Regions from separate parts of the Dorea sp. ICN-14282 genome, predicted to be linked through region 3. Evidence: predicted binding sites of a transcription regulator. Region 3 holds the regulator's gene; each other region holds the start of a gene.
What was found. The regulator Rex, encoded in region 3, represses fermentation and respiration genes when NADH is low (regulators of the CRP and FNR family bind a similar motif). The targets are predictions, from matches to a motif close to ATTGTTAANTANTTAACAAT.
Positions count from the first base shown of each region.

Region 1: the regulator Rex is predicted to act here: its motif matches at 2,859-2,878, upstream of WKT00_RS04780 (oxidoreductase).
Region 2: the regulator Rex is predicted to act here: its motif matches at 2,295-2,314, upstream of WKT00_RS06485 (proline racemase family protein).
Region 4: the regulator Rex is predicted to act here: its motif matches at 2,376-2,395, upstream of WKT00_RS01475 (acyl-CoA carboxylase subunit beta).

Region 1 covers NZ_JBBKBH010000001.1:1,020,981-1,025,137, reverse strand. Annotated here, with positions in the region: gene WKT00_RS04785 (peptidoglycan recognition protein family protein) at 29-724, shown strand; gene WKT00_RS04780 (oxidoreductase) at 799-2,799, opposite strand; gene WKT00_RS04775 (LysR family transcriptional regulator) at 2,958-3,863, shown strand; gene WKT00_RS04770 (shikimate kinase) at 3,918-4,157, shown strand, end outside.
Region 2 covers NZ_JBBKBH010000002.1:226,199-230,355, reverse strand. Annotated here, with positions in the region: gene WKT00_RS06500 (sulfurtransferase TusA family protein) at 1-82, shown strand, start outside; gene WKT00_RS06495 (DUF3343 domain-containing protein) at 85-321, shown strand; gene WKT00_RS06490 (TetR/AcrR family transcriptional regulator) at 415-1,002, opposite strand; gene WKT00_RS06485 (proline racemase family protein) at 1,138-2,172, opposite strand; tRNA gene WKT00_RS06480 (tRNA-Sec) at 2,469-2,566, shown strand; gene WKT00_RS06475 (proline reductase-associated electron transfer protein PrdC) at 2,732-4,132, shown strand.
Region 3 covers NZ_JBBKBH010000001.1:559,774-563,930, forward strand. Annotated here, with positions in the region: gene alr (alanine racemase) at 1-150, opposite strand, end outside; gene WKT00_RS02725 (NAD(P)H-hydrate dehydratase) at 155-1,651, opposite strand; gene WKT00_RS02730 (redox-sensing transcriptional repressor Rex) at 1,756-2,400, opposite strand; gene WKT00_RS02735 (ABC-F family ATP-binding cassette domain-containing protein) at 2,519-4,157, shown strand, end outside.
Region 4 covers NZ_JBBKBH010000001.1:308,225-312,381, forward strand. Annotated here, with positions in the region: gene WKT00_RS01465 (sodium:solute symporter family transporter) at 1-109, shown strand, start outside; gene WKT00_RS01470 (2-isopropylmalate synthase) at 319-2,307, shown strand; gene WKT00_RS01475 (acyl-CoA carboxylase subunit beta) at 2,503-3,942, shown strand; gene WKT00_RS01480 (OadG family transporter subunit) at 3,957-4,157, shown strand, end outside.

The sequences.
Region 1 (4,157 bases), 460 kb from region 3:
AAGGGCTGTGGATAGGAGATAAGTACGAATGAAAAAGAAATACAGGCGGAAGCTAAGCACAGCGCAGAAGAAGAGAAAGATGCAGCGGAATATCCGAATGGGAATGCTTCTTCTCCTGTTGATATTGGTTGTTTTGGGAGTGGGAAAACTGGCGAAGAAGATCTGGTTTTCAGATCAGTATCAAGAGCGAAGCGGAGATGCGGTGGATGCGGTACGTCCGGATATTGATGTAGAGCTTTTGACGGTGAATCCCTATTCCAGACCTGGGACGAAGGTAAATAAGATTACAGGAATTGTTGTGCATTATACTGCGAATCCAGGAGCTACAGCTATGGATAACCGTAATTATTTTGAAGGGCTCAAAGACAGTCATACGACGAGTGTAAGCAGCAATTTTATTGTTGGATTGGAAGGGGAAATTATTCAATGCGTACCTACCTGGGAGATGGCATATGCGTCCAACAGCCGGAACATGGATACGGTATCCATTGAGTGCTGTCATCCGGATGAGGCTGGGAAATTTAATGAAGAGACCTATGAATCTGTGGTAGATCTATGTGCATGGCTCTGCCTGAAGTTTGACTTAGATCAGGAGGATGTAATTCGTCATTATGATGTAACAGGAAAGAATTGTCCGAAGTATTTTGTAGAGGACGAAGAGGCATGGAAGACGTTTAAAGAAAAGATAGGGGCGCGGCTGGAAGAGTACCGAAGGAAGATGTAGGCTTCTGGAATAAAGAGTAAAATAAGAGCCACAGTTCTTGTGTTTACAAGTACTGTGGCTCTTTAAGATATATTTTACAGATATCCCAAACGCTCCAAAGTATTCAATACCAAATGGCGTCCGGCATCTGTGCCGTCGATGATGCGTCTTGCACGAACAGAGTCGCCGATGTTGATCACTTCGGTGTTCTCGCCTTCAAATCCTTGTTCGATGGCTTCCCAAATAGGTGTGTGTGCTTTCATGCCCAGGCATACAAAACCATAATCAAATGGAAGTTCCTCTTCCTTTCCATCGTATTTAACTAGGAAGGAATGTGGATTTACTTTCATAAGAGCTGTATTTACCATCTGGGTTACGTGATGCTTGCTCATACATTCTTTCATGCTGGCGGTAGATGAAGCATCCAGTCCGTTTCCGATGATTGGCATCATTTCAATGATGGTAGTTTCAGCTCCGCGTGGTGCAAAGAATTCGACTACGTCAAGACCTACGGCACCTCCGCCGACAACAACAACCTTTTTACCGGTGAGATCTTCCGGATAGTTATCAAGATTGTCAATCATATCCATAATGGAGTATACAGATGCATCTGCGCTAGCAAGATTCTCGTGAAGTCCTTCAATTGGAGGAAGGAGAGGAACGGAACCTGTGGCATTGACAACGAGATCCGGCTGGTAAGCCTTAATGTCTTCTACTGTTGCGTCTACACCTGTTTTAATCGTCAAGTTAGAAAGCTTAGATGCACGATGTTTTAAGTAGGTAGGAAAGTCTGCCAGTCTCTTCTTTGCAGGAATCTTGGAAATCTCAACGGAAAGTCCGCCGATTTCGTCTTTTTTCTCCAAAAGGGTTACCTGACATCCAACTTCAGCAGCAGTACATGCAGCTTCAAGACCGGCAGTTCCGGCTCCGACGACAACCACGCTGCAAGGGTTTGCAACCTGCTTCTTCTTGTAAGATTCGCCTTCTGTCAGATCCGGGTTGATGGTACAGCGAAGCGGTTTGTTTCCGCCGATTCGGTTGCCGACACATCCTATGTTGCAGGAGATACATTTGCGGATATCGCAGACGTCTCCGTATTTTGCTTTGTTGCACCAGTCAGGATCTGCGATAAGACCACGTCCAAGACCGATAAGATCGGCATCTCCCCGTGCAATAATATCGTCGGCAATCTTTGGATCACGGATGTTTCCGATTGCAATGGTTGGTTTATTGAATTTGTCACGAACTGCTTTTGCCATATAGGATCTCCAGCCGTCTTCCAGGTAGTTGGCGTCAATCTGATACTGAATGGTTGGATTTAATCCGGCAGAGGTATCGAATAAATCAACTTCATCATTTAAATATTCCAAATATTCCAGACAGTCCTCTACGGTATTTCCGCCTTCTACCAGTTCGTCAACGCTAAGACGCAGAGAAATAGGAACTCTTGGACCAATTGCTTTTCTTACTTCATCAATGATCATGCGGCAGAATCGTGCACGGTTTTTAGCACATCCGCCAAATTCGTCGGTGCGGTCGTTCATGGTTGGGGACAGGAACTGGCTGATCAGATAAGAGTGTCCGGCATGAATTTCGATTAAATCAAATCCGGCATTTACAGCACGTCTGGCAGCGGCAGCATAGTCCTTTGCAATGCTTTCCAGTTCTTCTTTAGAAAGAGGGCGAGGAGTCTCTCCGCCTGGCTTGGATGGAAGGGTAGAAGCAGATACCGGCTGCATTCCGATTCTGGAACTCATGGCAGAGGCTCCGGCGTGGTTGATCTGTACACCGATGCATGCGCCCTGTCTGTGACAGGCTTCTGTCAGGTTGAACATGCGCGGAATGTAGCAGTCTTTGTCCAGACGAAGCTGCGTTGTTCCATTGGAACCCTCTGGATATTTTACACAGATATTTTCAACAATGATTAATCCTGTGCCGCCGCGTGCACGCAGTTCATAATACTTAATATGTTCGTCACTTAATTCTCCGTTATGTCCTGCAAAATCGCTTCCCATAGGCATCATTGCCACACGGTTTCTCATGGTCATTCCTCTCAGCGTCAGTGGCTGAAAGATATGTGGATAATTGTTTTTCATTTTGATTTCCTCCATACGATTTCCTAATGGTTACTTGAAGTATACGTTTATTATAAAATATTGTTAAATATAAAACAAATGCATGTTTTTGGTCGAGACAATAGAATTTGTCTATGGATTGTGGTATACTTGGTAAAAATATACAAGGAGGATGAAACATGAACCTGAATCAGCTGCAATACTTTGTAACACTTGCACATATTGAACATTACACCAGGGCGGCGGAAAAACTGACGATTACACAGCCAAGCTTAAGTCATGCAATTTCATCACTGGAGCAGGAGTTGGGAACCCGGCTTTTTGAACGGCAGGGACGCAATGTTGTACTGACTAAGTATGGCAGAATGTTTATGCAGTATGCAGAAGAAGCTCTTGCTATTCTGGATACTGGCGTGCGGAAGACGAAGGCCATGACGAGTCTGAGCGGGGGAAGGATTGATATCGGTTATATTTATACTCAAGGAGCAGAATTTGTGCCGGGGTTGGTTGCGAATTTTTTGAAGGATTATCCACAGATGGAGGTGGAATTCGGTTTTTACAATGGCGTGACCCAGGAGGTAATAAAGGGACTTCGGGAAGAAAAATACGATTTGGTATTCTGTTCTATGGTGGAAGGGCAGAAAGATCTTGATTTTCTTCCGGTATCGAAGGAAACTTTGGTAGCGATTACTCCGTTAGATCATCCTCTGGCTCAAAAGGATTCCGTAACGATTGCGGAACTGGCAGAGTATCCGCAGATCTTTTTCAACAAGGGAAGCGGGTTAAGATCTATGGTGGATCGACTTTTTAAGGTGGCTAGGAAGAAACCGCGGATCAGCTATATGGTAGATGAAGACAGTGCGCTTGCCGGAATGGTGGCGCAGGGTCTGGGAGTCGGGATTGTGCCGGATGTGCCGGCAATACGTAGTATGCCGGTGGTGCGTCTTACGCTTAAGGATCTTCAGTTTAGCAGGCTGGTTTACATGGTAACGCAGAAGGATAAGTATCTTTCGCCGGTTGCCAGAACCTTCATTGATTATGTGAAAGAGCGATATGAAATTCTTGCGGAGGACCTGGAATCTTGATATAATAATCAGTAATTGTAAATTGACATAACAAGGCAGACAGGAGAGACAAGGATGAATGATCTAGAGATGTACAGGGAGCAGCTTGCATTGTGTGATGATAAGATTATCGATGCGCTGGTGGAAAGAAACGCGATTGTAGAGAAGATTATGGCGTATAAGGAAGAATATGGTATGCCGATTCTCCAGCCGCAGCAGGAAGCCAAGCAGAAGATGAGACTGGAAGAGAAGCTTGAAGACAACAAGTATAAAGAAGAGATTTACGATGTGTTCCGCAGAATCCTTCGTAACAGT
Region 2 (4,157 bases), on a different contig from region 3:
TGTTGAGAAATATGCCAAGGATCATGGCAAGAAGACGCATTCTGAGGAGAAGGATGGATACTTCGAAGTGGTGATTGAGTAAACATGAGAAAGAAAGAACTGAAGTTAGTGGTGACGTTCCATACGACGGCGGATGCCATGGCGATGGAGAAAGCTTGTAAGGAACAGCAGGTGCCGGGGCGCATCATTCCGGTTCCGAGAATGATTTCAGCCGGATGCGGGCTGGCATGGTGTGCGGATCTTGAAGACAGAGAGCAGATTGCTGCTATGATGAAAGAGACGGGCATCGAAGAAGAAGCCATGCACGAATGTATGGTGTAAAGTGTAAAAGAAGAAGGACGTGCAGATTTTGCGAAGAGAAATGTTCTCGGCAAGATTTGCACGTCCTTTTTGGGATCGGAGGTATTCATATCGTCATACTCCTTTTTCAAACATATCCAATACATGGGGCAGAAGCCGGTTGCTGTATTCGGTCAGAGAATATTTCCCTTTGAAAAGCGCCCAATCATAAAGAAGTGCACGCTCATACATGGCATAGACGTTCATTAGTTCGCCAGCGCTGCTACTGTTTTTAAATTCCCCACTTTCCAGTCCGGCTTCAATGATCTCAGTGATCCATTGAAAATAGAATCGCTTTTTATCGGACAGGGATTTCTTGTCTTTGGTTACTAACTGGGAAGAATACAGGGAGGCAAGCAGTTTGATGTCGATGCTATGCTCAATCATATCAAACAATTCATGGTTTAGGTATAACAGCTTGTCTCGGCAGCTCATGTTGTCATCGATGAGCGGAACCAGTTCTTCGTACTTTTCATCAAAAAGATAGGATAAAGAATTAAGAAGCGCTTCTTTCCCTTTAAAATAGTGGTAAAAAGTACCTTTCGATGTCTTGGATGCGGCAATGATCTCTTCCACGGTAGTCTGTTCGTAGCCGTTTTTGTAGAATAGATTCCAAGCTGACTTGACGATACGTGCTTTGGTAGACTGTCTTTTACGTGGCATTTTTAGTAAATCCTTTCTTTAATCTTATAAATTCGCATATGACTATCATATATGATGTGTTGCCAAATGGCAATGCTGAAATGAAAAAGAGGCGGATTATTGTAAATCCGCCTCCAATATAACCTTTCGGAAATATTAACCTACCTGGAAACCATATTTCAATGGATCAGTTGGGTCAATCAGGTATGTAGCAACACCTGTTAAGTAGCAGCTTCCTGTGATCATTGGGATAACTGCATCGTAATCAGCAACTTTTGTAGTTTCTTTGATTACACCTTTGAAGAGGCTGCCTAAGAAGCTTTCGTAAATGAATTCTTCTCCAACATTGATCTCTCCCCAGTGATACAGAGTAGCAAGTTTAGCACTTGTACCTGTTCCACATGGTGAACGGTCAGCCATAGCATCTCCGAAGATAACTACGTTTCTCATGTTAGCTTTGTCTGGGTTCGGTGTTGGTCCGTAGAATTCAACAAGGTCAACGGTATCGATGTCAAGTAATGGATGCTTAACAGGGATCTCTTTGTTGATTACGTCCAGCATCTTCATACCAAGTTCGGTATAAGCAGGAACGGTTTTCTGGTTAATCTCTCCGATATCCAGTTTTGTTGTGTCAACCAGTGCGAAGAAGCTTCCACCAAAGGAGATTGTGAATTCGATCTCTTTTCCGTCGATGGTAACTTTCTGGTTCTCTTTGTAAACGAATGCTGGTACGTTTGTTAAAGTAACGTGCTCAACCTTTCCGTCTTTTACGAAAGCTGTTGTGCGGATTAATCCTGCAGGAGCATCCAAAACAACTTCGTTCTCGCCTTCGTGCATTTCCTTTAATCCAGATTCAAGGATAACAGTAACAGCACCGATCGTACAGTGTCCGCACATGTTCAGGTATCCGCCTGTATCCATGAACATTACACCGAAGTCAGCTTCTTTGCTGACTGGTTCGCACAGGAAAGCACCAAACATATCGTGGTGTCCTCTTGGCTCGAACATCAGAGCTGTACGAACTTTGTCGTAATTCTCTTCCATCCATTTTTTCTTCTCGATCATTGTGTTGCCTTCTGGCTCCGGGAATCCACCGATTACGATACGGCAGAATTCTCCAACGGTATGAGCGTCTACAACCTGAAGAGCTGCTTCAAACCGGTCGAAGTTAACATTAGCTTTTAACTCCATAATAAATACCTCCTTATTTGTTCAGCTATAGACAAAATCTATAACTTTTTATAAGAACACATAGAAAACACCCCTCGTTTTCATAGTGCTTCTTTTATAGGAAATGTAAAGAAACCGCGAATCACGATATAAAATTAACAATTAGACCGTATTCTAGTATTCCGTTCAGTTCGTTAAGTTCATTATGGACGAAACACCTTGAAAAGTCAATGCTTTTTTGATATTATAAAAATAAATAAAAAGTGTTGAAATCCGCGAAAAATTGTGATATGGTTAACTAGCATAAAATGATGTATGGGGGTAGATGGGTAACTGGTGTGCCTCCTAGTCTTCAAAACTAGTGTTGGGCGTTAAGAGCGTCCTGGGTGGGTTCGATTCCCACATGCCTCCGCCAAAAAAATAAGAAAATTTTGTTAAAAAAATGGCGAAATAAGAGGTTGCATCATTTATAGATAAAATTAATAAATAAACAGCGGGAAATAAACGCAGAATAAGTAAACGGGATGGCAAGTTTCGTTTTTTACTTATATTATAAATGAAAGAAAAGGAGAAGTATGTCATGGGAAAAGTACAGTTGTTATTACGTCAGCACGTAGGTGCTCCGTGTGCTCCATGTGTAGAGGTTGGGGCAGATGTGAAAAAAGGTACTCTCATTGCTACACCAACAGGACTTGGAGCTAACATTTTTTCAAGTGTGTACGGAAAGGTGACAGAGATTACAGATGACAGCATCATTATCGAAGCAGCGGATGAACAGCCAGATGAATTCGTTCCGATCGATGTTCCGGCAGATGCAACCAAGCTTGACATGGTAAAAGCAGCAGGAATCGTTGGAATGGGAGGAGCTGGTTTCCCGACAGGCGTGAAGCTTGGAATTGATCTGTCAGCAACTGAGATGGGAGAGATGGATCCGGAGATCAACCCGGAACTTCCGGCAGACTTTAAGATTGAGCACGGATATATCCTTGTGAACGCAGCTGAGTGTGAGCCGGGACTTGAGCACAATATCAGACAGATCGAAGAACAGTGCGATAAAGTGATCGCAGGTATCAAGTACAGTATGGAGATCACAAAGGCTGATAAGTGTATCATTGCTATTAAGAAGAAAAACCATAAAGCGATCAAGACATTACAGGCAGCGCTGGCAAATGAGCTGGACATTATAATGCACTTGATGCCGGATATTTACCCAATGGGTGAAGAGCGTGCGGTAGTAAGAGAGTGTCTTGGGGTCAACCTGACAACCGTTCAGCTTCCTTCAGCAGCAAGATCTGTGGTATTGAACCTAGAGACAATCTGCAAGATTGCAGAAGCTATTGATGAGAAGAAACCATGCATTTCTAAGAACTTAACAGTTCGTGGAAAACTGGTTGGCGGAAATGAAGCTCACGTATTCATGGATGTTCCGGTTGGAGTAAGTGTTGGCGAATTGATTGAGAGAGCCGGAGGAATCGACGGCAAATATGGCGAGATCATCATGGGAGGAGCCTTTACTGGAAAATCTACAGAGATGGATGCGCCGATTACAAAGACTACGGGAGGAATTCTTGTAACTGTTGAATTCCCGGATCTTCACGGAGCGAATATGGGGCTGCTTGTCTGTGCATGCGGAGGAAGTGAAGAGCGTATGCGCGAACTGGCAGAGAAGATGAATGCCAAAGTTGTGTCTGTTGCAAGATGTAAACAGGCAATTGAAAATAAACCAGGAGCACCTCTTAAGTGCTTAAGACCTGGTAACTGTCCAGGACAGGTTAAGAATAACATGCAGTTCAAGAAAGATGGATGTGAATACATCGTTATTGGTAACTGCTCTGACTGTTCCAACACTGTTATGGCGTCTGGACCAAAGATGGGATTGAAAGTATTCCATCAGACAGACCATGCAATGAGAAGTGTGGGACATGCATTGTACAGAAGCCTGAAGGTTTCTAAACAGGTAAGCCAGGATATCGATTTCTAAGATATCCGGAAATGCAAAGGTATTA
Region 3 (4,157 bases):
CGCAATGGGAACCGCGCCATGGCCGTACCCATCTGTTTTGATGACAACGATCATTTTCGCACTGCCGCTTAAATTCTTTTTCATCATCTCTATATTATATTCCACTGCATCCAAATTGATCCTTGCACATACTCTTGTATAGTTTTTCATACCCTTATTCCTCCAACTCGTTCCACGCTCCCGCAAGAAATTCGATCAAATCTCTTGCCATCACACTGTAAGTTCCTTTTCTCTCACGCGCCAGATCTCCGGCTCTTCCGTGCAGATATGTCCCCAGAACCGCGGCCTGATAGCCTTCCATTCCCTGTGCCATAAGACCTGCGATTATGCCGGACAGCACATCGCCGGAACCGGCTTTCGCCATCGATGCATTCCCCGACAGATTGACACTTGCTTTTCTTCCCTTCGACGCAATAACCGTGCGGGCATCTTTTAACACACAGGTTAAACGATGCTGATCGGCAAAGCTTTTTATCACGTCCATTCTGGAAGAGCGAATCTCCTCAATCGTTAAGTCTGTAAGCCTTGACATTTCCATCATATGCGGAGTAAATACCAGATCATCCACAGACAATGCATCCAGATATTTTTTGTGAGCGGCGATCAGATTCAATCCATCTGCATCTACCAGACATGGAACACGCACATTTTCCAATGTAGCACGCAGAATCTTTCGTGCCTTCTCCGTCGTCCCGATCCCCGATCCAACACAGACTACATCGGCCCATTTCAAAAGCCTTAAAAGCTCTCCCTGATCATAGAGATCATAGGTTGTGACGATTGCCTCCGGCAGCAGCTGCTGCAGAACCACACGGTTCTCCTCAGCTGTATAGATCTGTACCAGACCTGCGCCTGCCATATAAGCTGCATAAGCATTCAAATACGCCGCTCCTGCCATGCCTTTGCTTCCGGCAATCACAAGAACCTTGCCGTAGGTTCCCTTGTTAGAATCTGCTCTTCTTATCGGAAGAAGCTTTCGATAATCTTCCCGCTCGTAAGCATAGGTAAGATTGGAATCTTTCTCTGCCTTTGTCAGGTCAATTCCAATATCTTCTACAAATACCTTCCCGGCATAACGTTTCCCCGGATACAGTGCAAGTCCCAGCTTGGTTGTCTGAAACGTCACCGTCACATCCGCCTGAAATGCGATTCCCATCACAGCTCCATGATCTGCTGAAATTCCAGATGGCAGATCTACTGAAAATTTCTGTGCATCAGCTTCATTCATCTGTTGAATCACCTGTACGTATCTGCCAATAATTTCCCGGCCTAATCCCACGCCAAAAATGGCATCTACGATGAGACTGTAATCCCCCGGCTCATATCCTTCCAGAATCTGCGTTCCCGTCTCTTTAAGAAGACGCATCTGATGCTTCGTCTCTTCCGTACAGCTGGAGCTATTGCCGACTAGAAATACCGTAACCTCCTTCCCTCTTTCTGCCAAAAGCCTTGCAATCGCAAAGCCATCGCCTCCATTATTGCCCGACCCGCATACCACACAAGGTCTGGATAAATCCATGCCGAGTTCATCCATAACCCTCACACAACTTTCGGCCGCTCGCTCCATCAATGTAAGCGACAAAACCCCTTTCTCCTGTATGGTATACTGATCCGCCATCTTCATCTGACGACTGTTTACCAAATACTCCATCCTGCTACCCCCCCTGTCATATTTTTTATTTCAATGAAAAAAGACGCATAGAGACAAGCCTGTCTGCACATGCCTGTCCTTACACGTCCCTGTGTTGTTCTTGCTTATTTTTGATGTTCTTCGTTATATCGGCTGATATTATATGACAACTGCATAAGACTCTCCGAGAGATGAACATTCTCTACAATCACATTGTCCGGCAGATTCAGGTCAATATGTGCAAAATTCCAGATTGCACGGACACCGTTCTCTACCAGCATATCAGCTACTTCCTCTGCTTTATCTTTCGGAATCGTAAGAGCTGCAATGTCTACCTCATTGTTCGCAACGAAGGATCTAAGCTCATCCATCATCCGAATCGGAACCCCGCGGATCGTCACTCCCGCAAGTCTTGGGTTCACATCAAAGATTCCCTTTAAGATAAAGCCTCTCTTTTCAAAGGCTGCGTAATTAGCCAGCGCCTGTCCAAGATTACCCGCTCCGATAATAATGATATTATGGTCTTCTTCCAGTCCCAGAATCTTGCCTATCTCTGTGTACAGATACTTTACATTATATCCATATCCCTGTTGTCCAAACCCTCCAAAGTTGTTCAGATCCTGACGGATCTGAGACGCAGTTACGTTCATTCGTTTACTCAAATCATTTGAGGAAATTCGTTCTACTCCGCCTTCTAGCAGTTCTCCCAAATATCTGTAGTATCTTGGCAGCCTGCGAATCACTGCCTGAGAAATCCCTCTATCTTCCAATCATCTCACCTTCCATTCTAGAAAACATTATATAGAATTTTCCTTTCAAAGTCAAACTTTAAGTTGTTTTTTCTCCTATTTTCGATATAATAGAAACGGAAAAACAAAGGAGGAAATTATGGTACTAGCATGTCACGGAATTACAAAAGCTTTCGGTGAAAATACGATTGTCACCGATGGTTCTTTTCATATAGAAGACCATGAAAAGGTGGCTTTAGTCGGCCCTAACGGCGCCGGAAAATCCACCCTTTTGAAAATGATTGTAGGTGAACTTTCACCTGATCACGGAGACGTGATCCTTACCAAGGGAAAAACTCTTGGATATCTTGCCCAGCATCAGGACATGTCCGGCAGCGCGACCATCTACGAGGAAGTCCGCCTTGCCAAGGCAGATCTGATCGAAATGGAATGTCAGATCCGCTCCATCGAACAGGAGCTGCCTTCTCTCGAAGGAGAAACGTTATCTGCAAGGCTGGAGACTTACAACCGGCTGATGGCAGAATTCGAACGACAGAACGGTTACGCCTACGAAAGCGAAATCACCGGAGTCCTCAAAGGACTTGGCTTTACGGAAGACGATTTTTCCAAACCTGTATCTACGCTTTCCGGTGGTCAGAAAACCCGGGTATCCTTAGGAAAACTTCTGCTGACCAAACCGGACATTCTACTTCTTGACGAGCCTACCAACCACCTGGATCTTACTTCCATCGCTTGGCTGGAAACGTATCTTCTCAACTATCAGGGAGCGGTTCTTATCGTCTCCCATGACCGCTATTTCTTAAATCGTGTTGTCACCAAGGTGTTGGAAATCGAACTGGGACAACTGTCCACCTATCTTGGAAACTATGCAACATACGCTGAGAAAAAACAGCAGGTTCGAGAAGCAAGGCTCAAAGAATATCTAAAACAGCAGCAGGAAATCAAGCATCAGGAAGCCGTCATTGAAAAGCTTCGCTCTTTCAACCGGGAAAAATCCATTCGCCGAGCCGAAAGCCGGGAAAAGATGTTAGAAAAGATGACTCCTGTAGAAAAACCAATAGAAGTAAATACACAGATTCAACTGACACTGGAGCCTTCCTGTATCAGCGGAAACGATGTACTTAAAGTGGAACATTTAAGCAAATCTTTTCCAAATCAAACGCTGTTCCAAGACATCAGCTTTGAAATAAAACGCGGAGAACACGTTGCCATAATCGGAGACAACGGAACCGGAAAGACAACGCTTCTTAAAATTTTAAACGAGGTACTTCCGGCAGATGGCGGAACCTTTATCCTTGGCACGAATGTCCACATCGGCTATTACGATCAGGAACACCATGTGCTGAATATGGAAAAAACGATTTTTGATGAAATTTCTGATTCCTATCCATCACTTACCGGTACTCGAATCCGAAATATGCTCGCCGCCTTTCTTTTTACCGGCGATGACGTATTCAAACGGATCAAGGATCTAAGCGGCGGAGAACGCGGACGCGTATCTCTGGCAAAACTAATGCTGTCCGAAGCAAATTTCCTGATTCTCGACGAGCCTACTAACCATTTGGACATTACTTCCAAGGAAATTCTGGAAAAAGCATTAAATGACTACACAGGAACGATCCTGTATGTATCCCATGACCGTTACTTTATCAATCAGACAGCAACCCGGATTCTGGATCTGGTCAATCAGACTTTCATAAACTATATTGGAAACTATGACTACTACTTGGAAAAGAAAGAAGAACTGACAAAAGCTTACGCTTCCACTCCAGCAAACA
Region 4 (4,157 bases), 250 kb from region 3:
CAGTTTGCTGACGCCGAAGCCGAAACAGGAACAGGTGGATCAGATCTTTGAGTGTTATGAAGAAAAGGTTGTGATTTCTAGAAAATCTTCCTTTGGAGACCAGAAATAATTGTCGGGAGTAGAAGAATTGGGATGAAAGATTGGAAAGATTAAAAAAGATCAATAAAAGTGATTAAAAATGTCACTTAAATTTTAAAAACACATATGATAGGATAAAAGAGTGTTAAAAATAAACAACAAAGTTGATGAATATTATCCGAATGACTTTCGCAAGCAAAGCCTTTCAAAATAGGATATAAGAAGGAGAGGAATGCAACAATGGAGAATTATCAGAAGTATGAACGTGCATATTTTATGCCACCGGAGGTAACTTATGACTGGGTGAAAAAGGAATATATTGAAAAGCCTCCGATTTGGTGCAGCGTGGATCTTAGAGATGGAAACCAGGCGTTGATTGAACCTATGAGCCTGGAGGAAAAGCTGGAATTCTTTCAGATGCTGGTAGACATCGGATTAAAAGAGATAGAAGTAGGATTCCCGGCAGCGTCTGAGACGGAATATCAGTTTATGCGGACCCTGATTGAGAAGAATATGATTCCGGATGATGTGACGGTTCAGGTATTAACGCAGGCCAGAGAACATATCATTAAGAAGACCTTTGAGGCTGTAAAAGGAGCGCCTCACGCTGTGATTCACCTGTATAATTCCACGTCGGTTGCGCAGCGGGAACAGGTATTTCGGAAAAGCAAAGAAGAGATTAAGCAGATTGCAGTAGACGGAGCGAAGCTTCTTCTTGAACTGGCATCTGAGACGGATGGAAACTTTACCTTCCAGTATAGTCCGGAGAGTTTTTCGGGGACGGAAGTGGATTACGCGGTGGACGTCTGCAATGCAGTTTTAGATGTGTGGAAGCCGACGCAGGACAATAAAGCAATTATCAATATTCCGACTACGGTAGAAAATGCAATGCCGCATGTATTTGCCTGTCAGTTGGAATATGTCAATAAACATTTAAAATACCGCGACAGCGTTATTCTGTGTCTGCACCCGCATAACGACAGAGGATGCGGCGTGGCGACGGCGGAACTTGGTGTGCTGGCAGGAGCAGACAGAATCGAAGGAACGCTGTTTGGCAATGGAGAGCGGACCGGAAATGTGGATCTGATTACAATGGGAATGAATATGTTTTCCCATGGAGTAGATCCGGGGCTTGACTTTTCAGATATGAAGCGTCTTCGGGAAACCTATGAGCGACTGACCAGGATGCATGTATATGAGCGTCAGCCTTATGCAGGAGACCTGGTGTTTACCGCTTTTTCAGGATCTCATCAGGATGCGATTGCCAAGGGAATGGCATACCGTGAAGAGAAGGCATGCGAAACATGGTCTGTTCCGTATCTTCCGATTGACCCGCAGGATGTGGGACGCCAGTATGATTCGGATGTGATTCGGATTAACAGTCAGTCCGGTAAGGGCGGTGTGAACTATATTCTGAAGCAGAGCCATGGAATCAATCTTCCGCAGGAAATGCGTTCCGAAGTGGGATATCTGGTGAAGGATATTTCTGATAAAGCACACAAGGAACTGACGGCTGACTGGGTATACCAGATTTTCTCCGATCATTATGTGAATACCAAGCCGGTGTTCCATATTGACGAGTGCCATTTTAAACAGGCAGATGGAATTACTGCAGAGGTGACGCTGAACCATGAGAATAAGGTGCACACCATAGCGGCTATGGGAAATGGACGTCTGGATGCGGTCAGCAATGCAATCAAGCAATATTTTAATATTAGTTATGAGCTGAGCTTTTATGAGGAGCATTCCCTGACGAAAGGATCATCTTCTAAAGCGGTGGCATATGTGGGAATCGTTTTCAAGGGAAAGACCTTTTGGGGAGTTGGTATTGATGCAGATATTATCAGCGCGTCTATGGAGGCGCTGACGGTAGCGGTCAATAAAATTGATGAAATCGGGAATTCCGAAGGATGTAAAGATCCAAGGATGATCGAGATGCTGAATTATATTCAGGCAAACTATATTGATATTACACTGGATGATTTGGCGGAAAAATTCTATTTGTCAAAGCCGTATCTGTCCAAATACATCAAGGAAAAATCCGGAATGACCTTTGGCGAGTTGGTAAAACAGATTCGGATGAAGAAGGCAAGAGCGCTTCTTAAGAGCAGTAATATGACGGTAGAGAATATTGCGCTCACAGTTGGGTATCAAAATGTAGAACATTTTAACCGGCTGTTTAAGAAGGCGTACGATATGACGCCAATGCAGTTCAGGAGCCAGAAATAGGCAGAAAAAAGAGAATATAAACAAGGAGAAAAGCGTGTGGGCATCTTGAAAAAAGGTGTCCATATTTGTTTGTCAATTTCTTAACGAAAATAGGGAAAAACTGTTGCGCAATCGGAAGAAAAGATATATAATATAATTGGCAAAAAATTTGGTATTAACCAACTTTTAATATCTTAGAAAATGGAGGATTTGACTATGGGCAACATGGCAACAGAAAGCGCAGCAAGCGCAAGAATTAATTCTTTGCTTGATGCAGGCAGTTTTGTTGAAATCGGCGGCGCTGTAACAGCCAGAAATACAGATTTCAATCTGCAGGACAAAGCAACTCCGGCAGACGGTGTTATCACCGGATACGGAGTAATCGATGGAAACCTGGTATATGTATACAGCCAGGATGTATCCGTGTTAAACGGAGCAATCGGTGAGATGCATGCAAAGAAGATTGCTAACATTTATGATATGGCAATGAAGATGGGGGCACCAGTGATCGGATTGATCGATTGTGCCGGAATGAGACTTCAGGAGGCGACAGACGCGCTGGAGGCATTCGGCGGACTTTATCTGAAACAGGCACTGGCTTCTGGTGTGATTCCACAGATTACAGCTGTATTCGGTACATGCGGAGGAGGATTATCCGTAGTTCCGGCTATGACAGACTTTACATTTATGGAAGAAAAGAAAGGCAAACTCTTTGTCAATTCTCCAAATGCAATTCCTGGAAATGAGATCTCCAAGAACGATACCTCTTCTGCAAAATATCAGGCAGAGACAGCAGGTCTTGTAGATGATATGGGAACAGAGGAAGAGATGTTGGAAAACATCCGTACTCTGGTATGCATGCTTCCATGTAATAATGAGGAAGATGCTTCTTATGATGAGTGCAACGATGATTTGAACCGTGCATGCGAAGGAATCGAGAATGCAGCAGAGGATACAGCGATTGCACTGGCATCCATCTCTGATGAAGGTATCTTCTTTGAGACAAAGAAATATTTCGCACAGGATATGGTAACAGGATTTATCCGTTTGAACGGAATGACTGTTGGAGCAGTTGCAAACCGTTCCAAAGTTTATAATGAAGAGGCAGAAGTGGTTGCAGAATTCGATGGCTCTTTATCAGCAGACGGAGCAAAGAAAGCAGCAGAGTTCGTATCTTTCTGTGATGCATTTAATATTCCGGTTCTGACACTTACCAACGTATCTGGCTTCAAGGCAGGCATGGAAGAAGAGAAAGATCTTGCAAGACAGACAGCAAGACTGACTTATGCATTCGCAAATGCAACCGTTCCGAAGGTAAATGTTGTGATCGGTAAAGCGTTTGGAACAGCTTATGTGAGCATGAACAGCAAATCTGTAGGTGCAGATATGGTCTATGCATGGCCAAATGCAGAGATTGGAATGATGGATGCAGCACTTGCAGCAAAGATTATGTATGCAGGAGCAGACGCTGCGACATTGAAAGAAAAAGCAGCAGAATATAAGGAATTACAGTCCAGCCCGTTATCTGCAGCAAGAAGAGGATATGTGGATACGATCATTGAGCCGGAAGATACCAGAAAGTATGTGATCGGTGCTTTTGAAATGTTATTCACAAAGAGAGAAGATCGTCCGATGAAAAAGCATGGAACGGTTTAGAGAGGTGAGGCAAAGTGAGAAAGAAAATTAGCTTATTATTCTGTGGACTTGCAGTGACGCTGTGCTTTACCGGCTGTGGAAGCAGCAAGGAGACGATGGCGTATGATGAAGCTACAGTGCAGCAGAGCACGGAATTTCTGATCGAGTATTGTGCCAGTATGCAGGACGATACGGTAGAACAGTGGGAGACGATGACAGACTTTGCGCTGGAGTCT